DNA from 2 places in the Drancourtella sp. An57 genome. Region 2 is predicted to be linked to the other one. Evidence: riboswitches for the same ligand, from Rfam matches in the RefSeq annotation. Region 2 holds a riboswitch; the other holds the start of a gene.

Region 1 (8,729 bases), on a different contig from region 2:
AGCGCAGTCATGTCTGCGGTACGGCGGCGGTACAGGATGCTGACTTTTTTCGCACCAAGTCTGACAGCAGAACGAACAGCGTCCATGGACACATTTCCGCCTCCGACAATGGCAACTTCCTGTCCGGTAAGATCCGGGTTAATACCTTTTCCTACATCACGGAGGAAACGGACTGCGGACATTACGCCCTCGGCGTCCTCGCCTTCGATGCCGAGTTTTTTATCTGTGCTGGCTCCGATAGTGATCAGGACTGCATCGTAGGAAGCGCGCAGTTCCTGTACGGTGATGTCCTGCCCGATACGGAGACCGTATTTTACTTTGACGCCGGTATCAAGAATTGCCTGAATGTCTTCGTTGAGACGGTCTTTCGGAAGACGGTAGTTTGGAATACCATAACGGAGCATACCGCCAAGTTCCGGAAGCATCTCATATACAGTTACCTGATGTCCCATAAGCTGCAGATAGTATGCGGCACTTAATCCTCCAGGGCCGCCTCCGATGACTGCGACAGTCTTTCCGGTGGAAGGAGCGCATTCCGGCGGAGGTACCTTTCCGGCATAGTCCGCAGCCATCCGCTTCAAACCGCGGATATTGACAGCATCATCGACCATATTACGGCGGCATCTTGCCTCACACGGATGTTCGCAGATAAATCCGCACGTGGTCGGGAACGGATTGTCTTTCCGGATCAGCCGGATAGCATCGGCGTAGCGTCCTTCGCGTACGAGAGCGATATAGCCCGGGATGTCAACGTGGGCAGGACAAAGTGCAACACATGGAACAGGCTGGTTGTAGGTACATGTACAACGTCCGTTCCGGATATGCTCTTCATAGTCTTCACGATAACCGATCAAGCCTTTATAAACCATATTGGCAGCTTCATATCCGATGGCACAGTCCGCGGTCTCCATAATTGAACGGGCGGTACGCTCCATCAGGTCAAGGGTTTCCATTGTAGCCTTTCCATTCAGAACATCTGTGATCAGATGTTTCAACTGTAAAAGACCAATGCGGCATGGCACACATTTGCCGCATGTCTGAGCATGGCACAGTTCGAGGAACGCCCTCGAGATATCTACAGGGCAGAGTCCCGGCGGGCTTGCTTCAATCCGCCGCTCTAAATCTTTGTATAATCCCTCAACGACCAGCTGCGCTTTGCTCGGGGTAGGGAGTTCTAGTCTGCTCATATCTTTTCACCTCACAATTTCATTTTACGAATCACGTATACTTCTATTTTACAACATGTCAGAAAAATACACAATAGAAGTTAAAAAATATACAATGAAATTGGGAAGAATGTACAAAACATAGAAAATGCCTATAAATGAAGAAATATATCAGGATAACCGATTTGATTTTGCAGGGGGCCGGGGATATAATAAAAGCATCAAAGGTAAACAGTTACCAAAGTAAGAATTACAAATTCCCTTCTAAAATGAAAAGACCTTTCAGAAACGCTTATCTGAAAGGTTTTTGCCATTTCTAAACTGTTTTGTTCCCTGACGGGAAGCGAAACCACACTATTTCAGAACACTGTCCAGATATTTCCCGAGTGAACGCTCCATATTTCCGTCAAAGTCTGTATTTCCGTCCCGCAGACACCATTCAAAGACATTTCCGATGACAATCATCCGGATATCGGTGGAGATCTCATCCAGGGACAGGCTGGCAGATACAGTGCCGGCTTCCAGTGCACGAGCCAGGTAATCCGTTACTGTTACGATCGGATAAGGCCGCTTTGTGCGGATGGCCGGATTTAGAGCCTGGTTTTTTGGCGTGTAATAGTTGGATATAAAAGCGACACCGAGCTCTTTGCAGTAGCTGACATAATTAAGATAGACAAGAATGATTGCCCTTTTTGCCTCGGCGGCATTTTCCGGGAGTTCCAGACAGTCCGGATCGATCGTAGGCTGTTCTTCTATATAATAGGAAAGCAGGTCATCTTTTGTTTTAAAGTGATGATAAAAGCTTCCGTTGGATACGCCTGCTTCTTCACAGATGTTTTTGATGGAGAGTGCATCGTACCCTTTCCTCTGAAGAATACTCTTCGCGGCGGAAAAGATCCGGTTTTTCGTTTCAAGAGATTTTTGCTGCTGCTTTGACAGAGTCTGTCCGTTCGTTTCTTTCATAATCAGTGCCCTCCTTATCATCCAAAATATAACATAGGAAGAGTCAGATTTCAAGAAAAACAGAGCAAACTCTGTTTTTATGAAGTTGCGCAGAAAAAGACCTTCCGCTATAATGACAGGGAAGTACTTTTTTGGAAAGGAATCAAAAAATGGATATTATTCAGAAGATTACGGAAGAACTGAATGTAAAAAAATGGCAGGTCGAAGCGGCAGTCGGACTGATTGATGAAGGAAACACGATCCCGTTTATTGCAAGATACAGAAAAGAAGCAACCGGAACACTGGATGACGAGCAGCTCAGAAAACTCCATGAGAGACTTACTTATCTTCGGAATCTGGAGGAGAAGAAAGCGCAGGTGCTCTCAAGCATCGAGGAGCAGGGAAAGCTTACCGAAGAACTGAAAGCTCAGATTCAGGAGGCACAGACCCAGGTGGCGGTGGACGATCTGTACCGCCCGTACCGTCCGAAAAGAAGAACGAGGGCGACAATCGCAAAAGAAAAAGGACTGGAGCCGCTTGCGGCGCTTCTCCTTTTACAGAAGTTGAAAGAGCCGGCGATTGAGGCGGCCAAAGCCTATGTATCGGAGGAAAAGAATGTTGCCTCCCCTGAAGAGGCACTTGCCGGCGCACAGGACATTCTGGCTGAGATGATCTCCGATGAGGCAAAATACCGGACGAGAATCCGGAAGATGACGTTCCAGAAAGGAAAGATTGTTTCAGAGGCAAAGGATGAAAAGCAGGAATCGGTCTATGAGATGTACTATGAGTTTGAGGAAGCAGCATCCAGGATTGCCGGTCATAGAATTCTGGCTCTGAACCGGGGAGAAAAAGAAAAAATTCTGACGGTCAGAATGGAAGCGCCGGAAGAAGAAATCCTCCGCTATCTGGAAAAACAGATTATTCATGGGGATAATCCATATACAGAACCTGTATTAAAAGAGGCGGTCAAGGACAGCTACAGTCGTCTGATTGCGCCGGCCATTGAGAGGGAAATCCGCAATGAACTTACGGAAAAGGCGGAGGACGGGGCCATTGCTGTGTTCGGGAAAAATCTGACACAGCTTCTTATGCAGCCTCCGATTACAGGACGGGTTGTGCTTGGCTGGGATCCGGCATTCCGGACCGGATGTAAACTTGCGGTTGTGGATCCGACCGGAAAAGTGATCGGAACGACAGTGATTTATCCGACAGCGCCGACTACCCCTGCCAAAATCAAGGCATCCAAGGACCTGCTCAAAAAGATTATTCCGAAGTATCATATCAGCCTGATTTCTCTTGGAAACGGAACAGCATCCAGAGAATCGGAACAGTTTATTGTGGAACTGTTAAAAGAAATCCCGGAAGAGCACGTACAGTATGTGATTGTAAATGAGGCGGGAGCATCAGTGTACTCCGCAAGCAAGCTGGCATCGGAAGAATTTCCGAATTTTGATGTGGGACAGAGAAGTGCCGCGTCAATTGCAAGAAGGCTTCAGGATCCGCTTGCAGAACTTGTAAAGATTGATCCAAAATCCATCGGGGTCGGCCAGTACCAGCATGATATGAACCAGAAAAAGCTGACGGAAGCGCTGAATGGCGTGGTGGAAGACTGTGTCAACAAGGTCGGTGTAGATTTGAATACGGCATCTGCTCCGCTTTTATCCTATATTTCCGGTATCTCAAACACAATCGCAAAAAATATTGTGGCTTACAGAGAAGAAAACGGAAGATTTACAAACAGAAAGCAGCTTTTAAAGGTGCCGAAACTTGGACCGAAGGCATATGAGCAGTGTGCGGGATTTATGCGGATCGAAGGCGGGGATAATCCGTTTGACAGGACAAGCGTCCATCCGGAATCCTACGAAGCGGCAGAAAAACTTCTGAAAAAGCAGGGATTCACAACAGAGGATTTAAAAGCAGGAAATCTTGCAGCCCTTCCGGCCACCATCCGCGACTACCGGAAACTGGCAGAAGAGCTTGGAATCGGTGAGATCACTCTGCATGATATTGTAAAAGAGCTGGAAAAGCCGGCCAGAGATCCAAGAGAAGAGATGCCGAAACCGATTCTCAGGACCGACGTTCTGGAAATGAAAGACTTAAAAGAAGGGATGGTTCTGAAAGGAACGGTTCGCAATGTCATTGACTTCGGGGTGTTTGTGGATATCGGCGTTCATCAGGATGGTCTGGTACATATTTCCGAAATCACCGACAAAAAGTTTATCAAACATCCGTTGGAAGCGGTCAGTGTGGGTGATATCGTGGATGTTAAAGTACTGAGTGTGGACCTCAAGAAAAAACGGATTCAGCTTACTATGAAAGGAATCCGGTAAAGAATGCTGCTTACCCTGAATGTAAAAGACAAAAAGGTATTGAATTTTCCAAAAGACTGTTCTATACTAAATGTTAACAGGAAAAAATTCTTCGGGGTCGGGTGAAAGTCCCAACCGGCGGTGAAAGTCCGCGACCTGCCATTGGCAGCTGATCCGGTGCAATTCCGGAACCGACAGTACAGTCTGGATGAGAGAAGAAATGTACGAAGCGTCAGATATTTGTATCTGAAGCAGAGCATCAAACCCCGGAACATATGGTTCCGGGGATTTTTTTGTACATTCCCATTTCCATAAGGGAAACTTTATGGCAGGAAGAGTTTCTTTTCTGAATTGAGTCTATTATTCAAAAAAAGGAGAGAAGAAACATGGAAAACACGCAGAAAAACACACAAATAAGAAGAAGAAGCAGTACGAAAGTCAGATCGATGGCCCAGGTCGGCATGCTTGCAGCGGTAGCTACCGTCCTGATGCTTTTTGAATTTCCGCTTCCTTTTGTACCGAGCTTTTACAAACTGGATATCAGTGAAATTCCGGTCCTTCTTGGAACATTTGCGATGGGTCCTGTGGCGGGAGTTATGACAGAATGTATCAAGATTCTTCTGAATTTCGTGATTAATGGGACTGAAACAGGCGGTGTGGGAGAGATCGCAAACTTCCTGATCGGATGCAGCCTCTGTGTGCCGGCCGGGCTGATTTACCAGAAAATGCATACGAAAAAGGGAGCGATGATCGGACTTGCCGCAGGTACTGTATTTATGGCGCTGATCGGATGCGTGCTCAATGCTTATATCCTGCTTCCGACCTATGCTGCAGCATTTGGAATGCCGCTTGATACGATTGTTCAGATGGGGCATGCATTGAATCCGGCAATTGACGGAGTTGCAACTTTTGTGATCCTTGCAGTGGCACCATTTAATCTGATCAAGGGTATTTTGGTATCGGCAATTCTGCTTTTGATCTATAAGAAAGTCAGTCCGGTCCTCCATAGAGTAAATGAGTAAAAATGACAGAAAATTACTAAACCGAAACCTCTGCTGTGCGCAGAGGTTTTTCTGATCCTGGAAAAATCAGGAGATTCTTCGCAAACTTGCTGTTGTAACCGCGGACAGGATGCGTTATAATTTCAATATTCGGAAATATGGAGGAATACAGATGAAACCAAGTTTTGAAGTGAAAATGACACAGGAAGCACTTTTTGAATTTCTTATGTTTCATACATATCACGGGATCAAGGGAATTTTATACCTCGTAGTGGGAGTTGCCTGCTGGATCGGTGCGATTATAAGTTTTGCGATGGGCAGGGTTTCATGGGGGCTGGGGCTTGTGTTTATTTTTGCAACTCTTTTGTTTGTTGTACCATCGATCTTAAAGTTCAGTGCAGCCAGTCAGTTAAAGAAAAGTAAAATCTACAGCACGCCGATCCGCTATACGCTGGAAAAAGACGGGCTCAGAGTAGAGCGTGCCGGAAAAAATAAAATCACTCCGTGGAAAGATATGTACCGCGTTATGATGACACCGAATCTGGTGGCGATTTATCAGACACCGTATGCGGCATTTATTTTCCCGAACAGTGATATCGGACCGCAGATGGATCCTCTGAAGAAGACATTGCGGACATTGTTCCCGGAGGAGCTGATTGAGGATAATTCCGGTAAGATCCTTCCGTTTCTGTTTTCAAGAAAGAAGAAAAAGAAAAAATAGGGAGGAGACACTATGGTAAGAGAGACATATTCAGAGCAGGAGACGTTTGAGCTCGGAAAAGAAATCGGCGAATCGGCCCAAAGCGGAGATGTCTTTACTCTGGAAGGGGATCTTGGCGTCGGCAAGACGATTTTTACAAAAGGGCTTGCGTACGGACTTGGAGTACGTGAGGATGTTGTAAGTCCGACCTTTACGATCGTGCAGGAATACGAAGACGGGCGTCTTCCGTTCTATCATTTTGACGTGTACCGGATTGGAGACGTGGAAGAGATGGATGAAATCGGATATGAAGATTACATTCACGGTGAAGGCGTATGTCTGATTGAGTGGGCGAATCTGATTGAGGAGATTCTACCGGAAACAAGAATCCGGATCGTGATTGAAAAAGATCTGGAAAAAGGATTTGATTACAGAAAAATTTCTATCAATAAACTGGAGGGATAATAATGTCAAAGATTATATTAACAGGGGACAGACCGACTGGAAAGCTTCATGTCGGACATTACGTCGGTTCTCTGAAAGGGAGAGTAGAGCTTCAGAATTCGGGAAAATATGATGAAGTGTTTATCATGATTGCGGATGCTCAGGCTCTGACAGACAATGCGGACAATCCGGAGAAGGTGCGCCAGAATATTATTGAGGTTGCGCTTGATTACCTTTCCTGCGGACTGGATCCGGAAAAAGCAACGCTTCTGATTCAGTCACAGATTCCGGAGCTTTGTGAGCTTTCCTTTTATTATATGAATCTGGTAACCGTATCAAGGCTCCAGAGAAATCCAACGGTAAAATCCGAAATTCAGATGAGAAACTTTGAGGCGAGCATTCCGGTCGGATTTTTCACCTATCCGATCAGCCAGGCAGCGGATATCACCGCATTTAAGGCAACGACCGTTCCGGTCGGTGAAGACCAGCTGCCAATGCTGGAGCAGACAAAGGAGATCGTGCGGAAGTTTAATTCCGTTTACGGAGAGACGCTGGTAGAGCCGGAAGTTCTGCTCCCATCCAATCAGGCATGTCTGAGACTTCCGGGTACAGACGGAAAGGCAAAGATGAGCAAGTCTTTGCATAACTGTATTTATCTTTCCGACAGTGCGGACGATGTGAAAAAGAAGATTATGAATATGTTTACCGATCCGAACCACCTGAAGGTTTCTGACCCTGGAAAAGTGGAAGGAAATCCGGTATTTATCTATCTGGATGCATTCTGTAAAGATCGTCATTTTGAAGAATTCCTTCCGGAATATGCAAATCTGGATGAACTCAAAGCCCACTATACACGCGGTGGCCTTGGCGATGTGAAGGTAAAACGCTTCCTCAATGAAGTGATCCAGGAGGAACTGGAGCCGATTAGAAAACGGAGAAAAGAATACGAAAAAGACATTCCGGCAATCTACGAGATCCTGAAAAAGGGAAGCGAGAAAGCGGAAGAAGTAGCGGCAAAGACACTCTCTGAAGTGAAGGCTGCCATGAAGATCAATTATTTCGATGATGCCGAGCTGATCAGAGAGCAGGCAGAGCGATTCCAGAAATAGAAGGGGCGTTATTATGCGGATACTGGCACTGGACAGTTCGGGCCTGACAGCAAGCGTGGCTGTTGTGGAAGACGAACAGATCCTGTTTGAATATACGATGAATTATAAAAAGACACACTCCCAGACATTGCTGCCGATGCTTGATGAGGCGGTCCGGATGACCGGACTTTCTCTCGGGTCGGTGGATGCGATTGCTGTTGCAGGAGGGCCGGGGTCTTTTACCGGACTTCGGATCGGTTCTGCGACTGCGAAAGGACTGGGACTTGCACTTGATAAGCCGCTCATCCATGTGCCGACGGTCGATGCCATGGCATACCGAATGTTCGGATGCAGCGGGCTGATCTGTCCGATCATGGATGCAAGAAGAAATCAGGTGTACACAGGAATCTACCGGTTTGAAGAGAAGTTTGAAACAGTAAAAGAGCAGTTGGCGGAGGACATTACCGTCCTTGCCGGAATGCTCAATGAGCTTGGAGAACGCGTTGTATTTCTCGGGGACGGAGTGCCTGTATACCGGGAGAAAATTGAGGAGACAGTAAAAGTGCCGTATGTTTTTGCACCGCCTCATATGTGCAGGCAGAGTGCGGCGGCAGTCGGCGCGCTTGGACTGGTTTATGCGAAAGAGGGAAAGACAGAGCATGCGCGGGATCACAAACCGGACTATCTCAGGATGTCCCAGGCGGAGAGGGAGAGACTGGAACGAGAAAAGGAACAACAACATGATTGCCCGTAAGGCCAATGAAGAAGATGCAGCCCGGATTGCAGAGATAGAACGGGCTGTTTTTTCTGATGCGTGGAGTGAAGATGCAGTCCGGGAGACGATGTGCCAGAAAACGGCGGAAATCTACGTGGCAGAGGATAGGAAAACAATTGTCGGGTACATTGTGATTTATACAGTGCTTGATGAAAGTGAAGTTGTTCGGATTGCCGTTGACGCCGGATTCAGGGAAAGAGGAACAGGAGGCTTTCTTCTTGATACCGTAATTTCAGAAGGTGCATTGAAAGGAACTGCCGTATGGCATCTTGAAGTCCGGAAAAGTAATATGGCAGCACGCGCC
Region 2 (8,729 bases):
GTAAAAGAGACATAAATAATCTACTATAAATAGGAGGTGCAACGAATGGAAGGTGTAAAGCGCTATTGCGTTCGTCTTCTCACTCATAACGAACAGTGGAAGGAAGAATTTCAAAAAGTAAAGCAGTCTATTCAGGAGCAGTGGGCTGATAATGTTCTCGATATCCAGCACGTTGGAAGTACCGCCGTCCCTCTCATCTGTGCCAAACCGATTCTCGATGTGGCTGTCCGGCTCCGGTCGGTTCGGCAGTTGGATCCGTCTTTTCTCGAAGCACTCGGTTATGACTACTGTGGAATCCAGCACGGAAATCCTCTTCACCACTTATTTGTCCTGCGTGGTCCCGGTGAGATTTCTCTTCAGCATATCCACTGTTACGATCAGACCGCCCCGGAATTTGACCGGATTGTCGGTTTCCGGGACTATTTAAACGCCCACCCGGATGCTGCAAGGCTGTATGAAGCATTAAAAAAGGATCTTGCCGAAAAATATCCGGACAACCGTCCGGCCTACACAAAAGGAAAAGAGGATTTCATCCAAAATATCTGTGAAAAATTTTGAGTATAAAAACAGCCGGCACGTTTTCGTACCGGCTGCTTTTTACGCGCTTATTTTGTTTATCGTTAATGTGCATGCATAAACATCATGCCGAGAAGGATTCCAAGAACCGTGAAAAATGCAGGCATTTTCCCTCTGTAGAGAGCGTTTGCCTCCGGCAGGATCTCGCCAAAATTGACGTAGAGCATGGCTCCGGAAGCAAAGCTTAAGCTGATGGCAAGTCCCATCTGCCCCATGTCGCCGATCCAGTACCCAAGGACGCCTCCGACAATGATCGCCGCCCCGCTCAATGCGGTCAGCAGGACTGCTCTGCCTTTGGACATTCCCGCTGCCAGAAGAGGTGCGCAGATCGCCATTCCTTCCGGCACATTGTGGATCCCGATAAAGATGGCGAGAGTCAGGGCCGGGCTTCCGATCAGGCTTCCGTGGCTTACCAAAGATGCACCGATCGTCATACCCACCGGAATATTGTGACACGCCACTGCAACCATCATTGCGACTCCGGCAGTCATCATCTTCCGGCTCATACGGCTTTTTGCCTGCTCTGCCTTCTGATCCATCACCCGTTCCAGAAGATAGACGGTCAGGAAACCAATGATCACAAAGACGGCAATCCCACATTTGGACATTCCGGTTTCCAGTGCGTCGTGAAACAGATCCAGACAGACAATGCTGATCATGGTTCCGGACGCAAAGCTCAACAAAAGACTCATCGCCTTATCCGAGCCCTTCCTTACCGTCGTGCTGAGCGCCGCTCCGATTCCGGTTCCTCCGATTCCCGACAATGCTGTCAATACAATAATCGTAATAAGCATTTTCATATTATTTCACCACTATTTTACGGAAATTTTTCTTTCCTCTCCTTAAAACAAAGTCTTCTTCAAAATCTTCCTTCGTGTATGCGGTGTAGGTATCCGTTACCTTTTCGCCGTTGACTGCGGCTCCTCCCTGCTGTACTGCACGTCTTGCCTCAGACCTGGACGGTACCAGACCGCTCTTATGGAGCAGAGTCAGGATATCGATTTTTCCCTCTGTAAAGTCTTCGTCAGTAAGCTCACAGGTCGGCATCTCAGCTGCGCTTCCGCTGGAGAACAGTGCACGGGCGCTGTCCTGTGCCTTCTTCGCCTCTTCCTCGCCGTGAACCAGCTTGGTCAGCTCGTATGCAAGAATCTCTTTTGCCTGATTTAACTGGCTGCCTTCCCAGGAATCCATCTTGTCAATTTCTTCCAGCGGAAGGAAGGTCAGCATACGGATGCATTTTAATACATCGGCATCTGCCACATTTCTCCAGTACTGGTAGAATTCAAACGGAGATGTCTTGTTCGGATCCAGCCATACCGCTCCGGACTGTGTCTTGCCCATCTTCTTTCCTTCAGAGTTCAGAAGCAGTGTGATTGTCATGGCACACGCATTCTTTCCTAATTTCCGGCGGATCAACTCGGTACCGCCAAGCATGTTGGACCACTGATCGTCCCCGCCGAACTGCATATTGCAGCCGTATTTCTGGTACAGCATGTAGAAGTCGTAGCTCTGCATGATCATGTAGTTAAATTCCAGGAAACTAAGTCCCTTTTCCATTCTCTGCTTGTAGCACTCCGCACGCAGCATGTTGTTGACACTGAAATGCGGTCCCACTTCACGGAGAAAATCAATGTAGTTCAGATCAAGAAGCCAGTCAGCATTATTTACCATGAGTGCTTTCCCGTCTGAGAAATCAATAAATTTACTCATCTGCTTTTTAAAGCATTCACAGTTGTGCTGAATCTGCTCCGGCGTCATCATGGAACGCATATCTGTTCTTCCGGACGGATCCCCGATATATCCGGTTCCGCCTCCTACCAGGGCGATCGGCTTGTTCCCTGCCATCTGAAGACGTTTCATCAGGCAGAGCGCCATGAAATGCCCTACATGAAGGCTGTCCGCTGTCGGGTCAAACCCGATGTAAAAAGTCGCCTTTCCGTTGTTGATCAGCTCTCTGATCTCTTCTTCGTCTGTAACCTGAGCAATCAGGCCTCTTGCTTGTAATTCCTCGTAAATCTGCATCTTCCTTACCTCTTCTTTCCTTATATTATATGAACATGATCTGTGAAATTCGTCCGCTTTCGCGTCTATTTCGGCCCTGCCGGGAAATTTCCCCGGACAAAGCGCCCCTCTTTTTCCACCTGTTTCACAAAACGGTTCACTTCTTTTCTTGTCTTTAAGACAATCAGCTTGGTGCCGGATAGTTTCTTCATATATCCATAGTAATGCGCCTTGCTTCTCCGGTCAAAATTCCAGATCCGTTTTAGAAATCCCGGATCAAACTTCTCCGGACATCCCGGATTCATGCTCGGCCTTGGCTTCCCGTAATTTGTGAGCACCCGCCTGAGCACGCTCAGAATGCAAAACCACCGTTTAAAATCCAGATAAATCACGGTGTCGCACACATCCATCCGATGCTCCACTGTCCGTGGAAAATTCCCGTCCATGATCCATTCCGGCTTGCGGATCTCGCTTTGGGTGAGCCGGTCAAACTCATCGAAAGGCTTCCGCTTCCACCCGTTGTCCCATGACAGCGCATCCAGGTAGACAACCGGGAGATCCATGATCTTCCCAAGTTGCCCGGCCAGCGTAGACTTTCCACTTCCGCTGCACCCGAGAATAACGATCTTCTTTGATTCCTGTCTGTTCTTTCCCCGGCAAGCCGAGTATCGCTCTTTTCTCCGGTCTTCCTTCAAAAAAACTTCCATCTTTTCCCTGAGTCGGCAAAACCGCTGATAGATCGGAGGGGCAATCTTTCCTTCTTCTCCCATCCGGACAAACTCCGAAAGACTCACCCACCTGGCATCTGCGGTCTCTCCTTTCTGAAGACGGATTTCTTCAACAGGAACAGTTTTTCTGACAATGTAGAAATCGATAAACGCATACTCTTCCATCTGGGAATCCAGAAGATGAAGCTCGTTTTCCCTCACCCGGATCCCGGTCTCCTCAAACAGCTCCCTTACCGCTGCCGCCCTGCTTTCCTCGCCGGCCTCCAGAGCTCCGCCTGTATTCTCCCATGTTCCCGGATACTTCTCCTTATCCGGAGAACGCAGCGTCAGCAGGATCTCATTTTGGTCATTGACGACACACGCAACCACAACAATATGAAATTCTCCCTTTACCATCGGATCTTTCCTGCCCGCCTGCTTCCCAAGCGGCTGCCGGTTTTCATCAAATAAATCCCATACCTCCATGGCCTGTAACCTTTCAGAACAAAGTTTCCTGGAACAAAGTTTCCTGTTAAATAAAAATCCCCCGTCCTTAGAAAGGACGAGGGTTATGCTCGTGGTACCACCTTTTTTCCCGGAATCAATCCGGCTCAGTAAGACATCTCCTTCCTCCACTCACCATGGAATCCCGGAAATATCCCGGCACTTTAACGTGTGCCCTGACGTCACAGCCTACTTACTTTCGGTGTGAAGCTCCAAGATGTATTCACAACAAACTTTTCCTGCACCTCTCATCAACCGGTAACTTTCTGTCTGAACCTGATCTGCTGCTACTTCTTCTTTTCTCAGCCTTTTTCCTATACGCTTATGTCAAATACTAACCGATTCCCGTGCGCTTGTCAAGCCTCTTTTTCGTGTTTACGCTTTCCATTTCCGTATTTCCATAAGCCCTGGAACCAGAACTTTCGCACTCGTCTCCAGAATAATCCGGCCTTTTTCGGCCGTAGCTCCGCCCGGATCGCCTCCGATACCGATCGGTTTCCCTTCCGCTGTCTTCCAGTCTTCTGAAACCCATCCGATTGTAACATTTCCTCCGGTCTTCAGCGTCTGATTGCCTACAAACGCACTTGGTATTCCCGCCTCGGAAGTCTCCAGCTTCACCAGTGTCTCGTCGACCGCCATCACCATGGATGTCTCCATTTCTCCTCCATGAAAATCGTAATGATTGCCTTCTGATATTGTTGCCTGTACATCCGGATGTCCAAATGCTCCCGATGACAGAATAAACGGCGACATTCCAAGTTCACTCCGAAGCTCACGGCTTAAGATCTGAATCACCGGCAAATTTCCTCCGTGACATACAAGAAATGCGATCTTCCGAAAACCATGGCGGTAAAGGCTCTCACTGATATCATAGAGCAGATGATAGTACGTATCCGGCTTTAAAGTAATGGATCCGCAGAAATTCTTGTGCTCTGTGCTCAGACCAACCGGAATAACCGGAAACGCAAGAATCGGGAAGTCTGCTTCTCCGGCTTCCTCCAGCGCTTTTCCAAGGTATTCCACCATTGCTTCCGCAATGATGTCATCTGTCCCAAGCGGCGCCTGATTTCCATGCTGCTCCAGTGCTCCCACCGGAATCAGTACGATCGTCTCCTCCTTATCCACCTGTTCCATTTCCAGACGCGTCAGTTCTCTGTACTTACGAATCATACCGTTCCCTCCATCCTTTGACAACTCCCACTTCTTTCAGCCTGTCATACAGAAGATATCCCACAATATAATTCAGCAAAAGCTTGATCAGATTGAACGGGATTGTCGCCAGTATGAGAAACAGCGGAAGATTTCGAATCAGAGGATTGACTGCTCCCACGGTGCGGACCACTTCATCCAGAGAAAGGCCCATCGCCGATGCATAAAGCGGAAGTGTAATGCACGCATTCAGGACACAGGAAAACGCAATCCGGATCGGAAGATTGATCCCAAGCGAAATCACTGCCGCCTTTCTCGTCTGTCCCATCTTTTTGAACACGATCCACAGCGGGAGCACAAACAGCAGCGTCCCTAGAAGATTGGCGAATTCACCGACAAACATTGTCGTTGTCCCAACCGTGATCAGCTTGATCAGAATTTTGATGACCTCCACACAGATTCCGGACACCGGACCCAGCAGAAATGTCGCGATCACAGAAGGAACGTCGCTGAAATCCACCTTATAAAACGGCGGCATCAAAGGAATCGGAAATTCCAGTGACATCAGGATGCCGGCAACAGCCGAAAGCATAGCCGTAATGATGAAGTAGTAGGTTTTGTTTTTTGTTCTCATATAGTTTTCTCCTTTCGAATGATGTTACAAATTTCGTAAATCCTTCGAAAGAAAAAAATCCCAGCACCAGGGGCACTGAGATTCTATGTTCACTGTTTCTTCTCCCATCCAGACTGTCACTGTCGGTTTTGGAATTTCACCAAATCAGCCACATACGTGGGTCACGGACTATACCGTCGGTAGGGAATTACACCCTGCCCCGAAGAATTTATTCATTTGCAGTATTATCGTAGCACACTTATATCCATTGTGCAATACATCTGATGCAATTTATGGATTTGTAAGTGCGCGGGCCGTATCCTGCAAAAACGCATCGATCCGCTCCTGATCCTGTTCGAGGCAGCAGGCATACAGCAGGTCCATCATAACCAGAATCGGAAACTGAGGAGAAATCGCATCTCCATACTCCAGATTGTCCAGTGCCGGGACGAGAATCACCTCGTCACAATACTCCATAAAATCCGGGTTGTTCCGCGCTGTCACAAGGACGCATCCGGCCCCCCTCCGCTTCGCCTCCTGAAGCATATACTGAACCTCTTCCGTCTGCCCTTTCATGCTGAATCCGATGACCAGAGAGGTTTCATTTTGAAAGACCGCCCGCATCCGGATCATGTCCCGGTCCACGAGAGAATTGATATTCAGCCCGATCCGCATAAACCGAAGCTCGGTCTCTCTGGCGGCAATCCCGGAGCTTCCAACGCCGCAGACAAAAATTCTCTCCGCCTGAAACAGCATCCCGGCAATCTTTTTGAATTTCTTTTCATCAGCCAGATTATACGCCTTATTCAAAAGCTCCTGATAAGTATCCAGCACCCGTCTTGTATTATCTGCAAAGGGTCTGCTTTTCTTCTCCCGAAATGTATCCTCGTACTGATAGATAAACTCCCTGTATCCCCGGAATCCGCATTTTTTTGCAAACCGGGAGAGAGATGCCTCGGAAACATAAAGCCGTTCAGAAACCGCCTTTGCGGAAAAATCCCGCTTCTTTTTATTCTGGATAAAGAAATCCGCGATGGTCCGCTCCAAAGCTGTAAAATTCTCATAGTTGTACTCAATCACCGGTATGATCGACCTTGCGTAGTGCTCCATGTTCTTTTCCTTTCTTCTGTCTGTATTTTACATAACACTACCGAGAGTATAACACAGGTTTCACAAAAATAATACTAACTCTCCCATAGTTTTTGTGTTATAATGAGATTGTTTGATAATGGCATGTTTGCCGGAAAAATAGGAGGTTTTTATTATGAACGTACCTGAAAGAATCGCAAAATTGCGTACTCTTATGGAAGAAAAGGGAATTGACATCTATGTTGTTCCGACAGCTGACTTCCATCAGAGCGAGTATGTTGGAGAACATTTTAAAGCGAGAAAATTTATTACCGGATTCTCCGGATCTGCAGGAACCGCTGTCATCACAAAAACAGGCGCTTACCTCTGGACAGACGGAAGATATTTCATCCAGGCTGCAAAGCAGCTCGAGGGCTCTACAGTTGAACTGATGAAAATGGGCGAGCCGGGTGTCCCGACTATCCATGAGTTCCTTGCCGATACATTACCGGAAAACGGCACACTCGGATTTGACGGACGTGTAGTTTCCATGGGGGAAGGACAGGATTACGAGTCCATCGCTACCGAGAAACACGGAAAAATCGTTTACGAATATGACCTCATCGACCAGATCTGGGAAGACCGCCCGGCCCTTTCCGAGGAACCGGTCTTCGCACTGAATCTGAAATATACAGGTGAGACAGTTGCATCCAAGCTGTCCCGTATCCGTGAAGACATGAAAAATGCCGGAGCAACTGCTCATGTCCTCACAACACTGGATGATATCTGCTGGACACTCAACATCCGCGGAAATGACATCGAGTTCTTCCCGCTTGTGCTGTCCTACGCAGTGATCACCATGGATAAAGTAGACCTCTACATCAACGAGGCAAAATTAAGCAGCGAAATCAAGGCGGATCTGGAAAAAGACGGTGTTGTCTTCCATCCGTACAATGACATTTACGAAGACATCAAGAAAATCGGAACTGACGAAGTGCTTCTGATCGACCCGGCAAGACTGAACTACGCACTTTACAACAACATCCCGGAAGGTGTTGCAAAAGTCGAAGAGCGTAACCCGGAGATCCTCTTCAAGGCAATCAAAAACGAAGTAGAGATCGAAAACATCCGTCAGGCTCAGATCAAGGACAGCGTCGCACATGTGAAATTCATGAAATGGCTCAAGGAAAATGTGGGCAAGATGACGATCACAGAGATGAGCGCATCTGACAAACTGGACGAGTTCCGTGCAGAGCAGGGCAACTTCATCCGCCCAAGCTTCGAGCCTATCAGCTCCTATGGTGAGCACGGTGCCATCGTACACTACACATCCTCACCGGAGACAGACGTTGAGCTCAAAGAAGGCGGACTGTTCCTGACTGATACCGGTGCCGGATTCTACGAAGGTTCCACAGACGTTACACGTACCTACGCCCTCGGAGAGATCCCGCAGATCATGAAAGATCACTTTACACTGGTTGCAATCAGCAATCTCTCCCTTGCAAACGCACGCTTCTTAAAAGGCTGCACCGGAATGACTCTGGACATGCTTGCAAGAAAGCCGTTCTGGGACAGAAACTTAAACTTCAACCATGGAACAGGACACGGCGTTGGATACCTTCTGAACATTCACGAAGGCCCGGCAGGATTCAGATGGCAGTTCCGCGCAGGCGAGATTCAGCCGTTTGAGAAAGGTATGATCATCACAGACGAACCTGGTATCTACATCGAAGGAAGCCACGGTATCCGTCTGGAGAACGAGCTTCTCACATGCGAAGGTGAGAAAAACGAATACGGACAGTTCATGTACTTTGAACCGATCACTTACATCCCGATGGACCTTGACGCCATCAATCCGGAAATCATGACAGCAGAAGAAAAGAAAATGCTCAATGATTACCACAAGACTGTTTATGAGAAAATTTCTCCATACCTTGACAATGAGGAGAAAGAATGGCTCAGAACATACACAAGAGAGATCTAAACCGAAAACTGATTTCAGATGCAGCGATACGGCTCCGGTGCCTTCAGGTGCCGGAGCCGTATCTGTTACTACCATGAACAGGAGATGATATTATGCCATCCATCTATGCACACTACACCTTCGGAGA

The links. A riboswitch is a leader RNA that binds a small molecule or an ion and turns the genes downstream of it on or off. The one in region 2 is predicted to bind FMN.
Region 1: another riboswitch for FMN. It lies ahead of B5G11_RS14015 (ECF transporter S component); the one in region 2 lies ahead of B5G11_RS07485 (ECF transporter S component).

Annotation. Positions count from the first base shown of each region.
Region 1 is NZ_NFHY01000020.1:3,363-12,091, reverse strand. It holds gene B5G11_RS14030 (NAD(P)-binding protein) at 1-1,187, opposite strand, end outside; gene B5G11_RS14025 (TetR/AcrR family transcriptional regulator) at 1,521-2,129, opposite strand; gene B5G11_RS14020 (Tex family protein) at 2,279-4,438, shown strand; FMN riboswitch at 4,522-4,641, shown strand; gene B5G11_RS14015 (ECF transporter S component) at 4,804-5,439, shown strand; gene B5G11_RS14010 (YcxB family protein) at 5,591-6,139, shown strand; gene tsaE (tRNA (adenosine(37)-N6)-threonylcarbamoyltransferase complex ATPase subunit type 1 TsaE) at 6,152-6,583, shown strand; gene trpS (tryptophan--tRNA ligase) at 6,586-7,671, shown strand; gene tsaB (tRNA (adenosine(37)-N6)-threonylcarbamoyltransferase complex dimerization subunit type 1 TsaB) at 7,685-8,404, shown strand; gene rimI (ribosomal protein S18-alanine N-acetyltransferase) at 8,391-8,729, shown strand, end outside.
Region 2 is NZ_NFHY01000007.1:134,455-143,183, reverse strand. It holds gene B5G11_RS07510 (GrpB family protein) at 46-558, shown strand; gene B5G11_RS07505 (ZIP family metal transporter) at 621-1,376, opposite strand; gene tyrS (tyrosine--tRNA ligase) at 1,378-2,598, opposite strand; gene B5G11_RS07495 (NUDIX domain-containing protein) at 2,664-3,770, opposite strand; T-box leader at 3,840-4,101, opposite strand; gene B5G11_RS07490 (creatininase family protein) at 4,164-4,958, opposite strand; gene B5G11_RS07485 (ECF transporter S component) at 4,948-5,571, opposite strand; FMN riboswitch at 5,664-5,782, opposite strand; gene B5G11_RS07480 (MurR/RpiR family transcriptional regulator) at 5,842-6,660, opposite strand; gene B5G11_RS07475 (aminopeptidase P family N-terminal domain-containing protein) at 6,815-8,602, shown strand; gene B5G11_RS07470 (zinc dependent phospholipase C family protein) at 8,695-8,729, shown strand, end outside.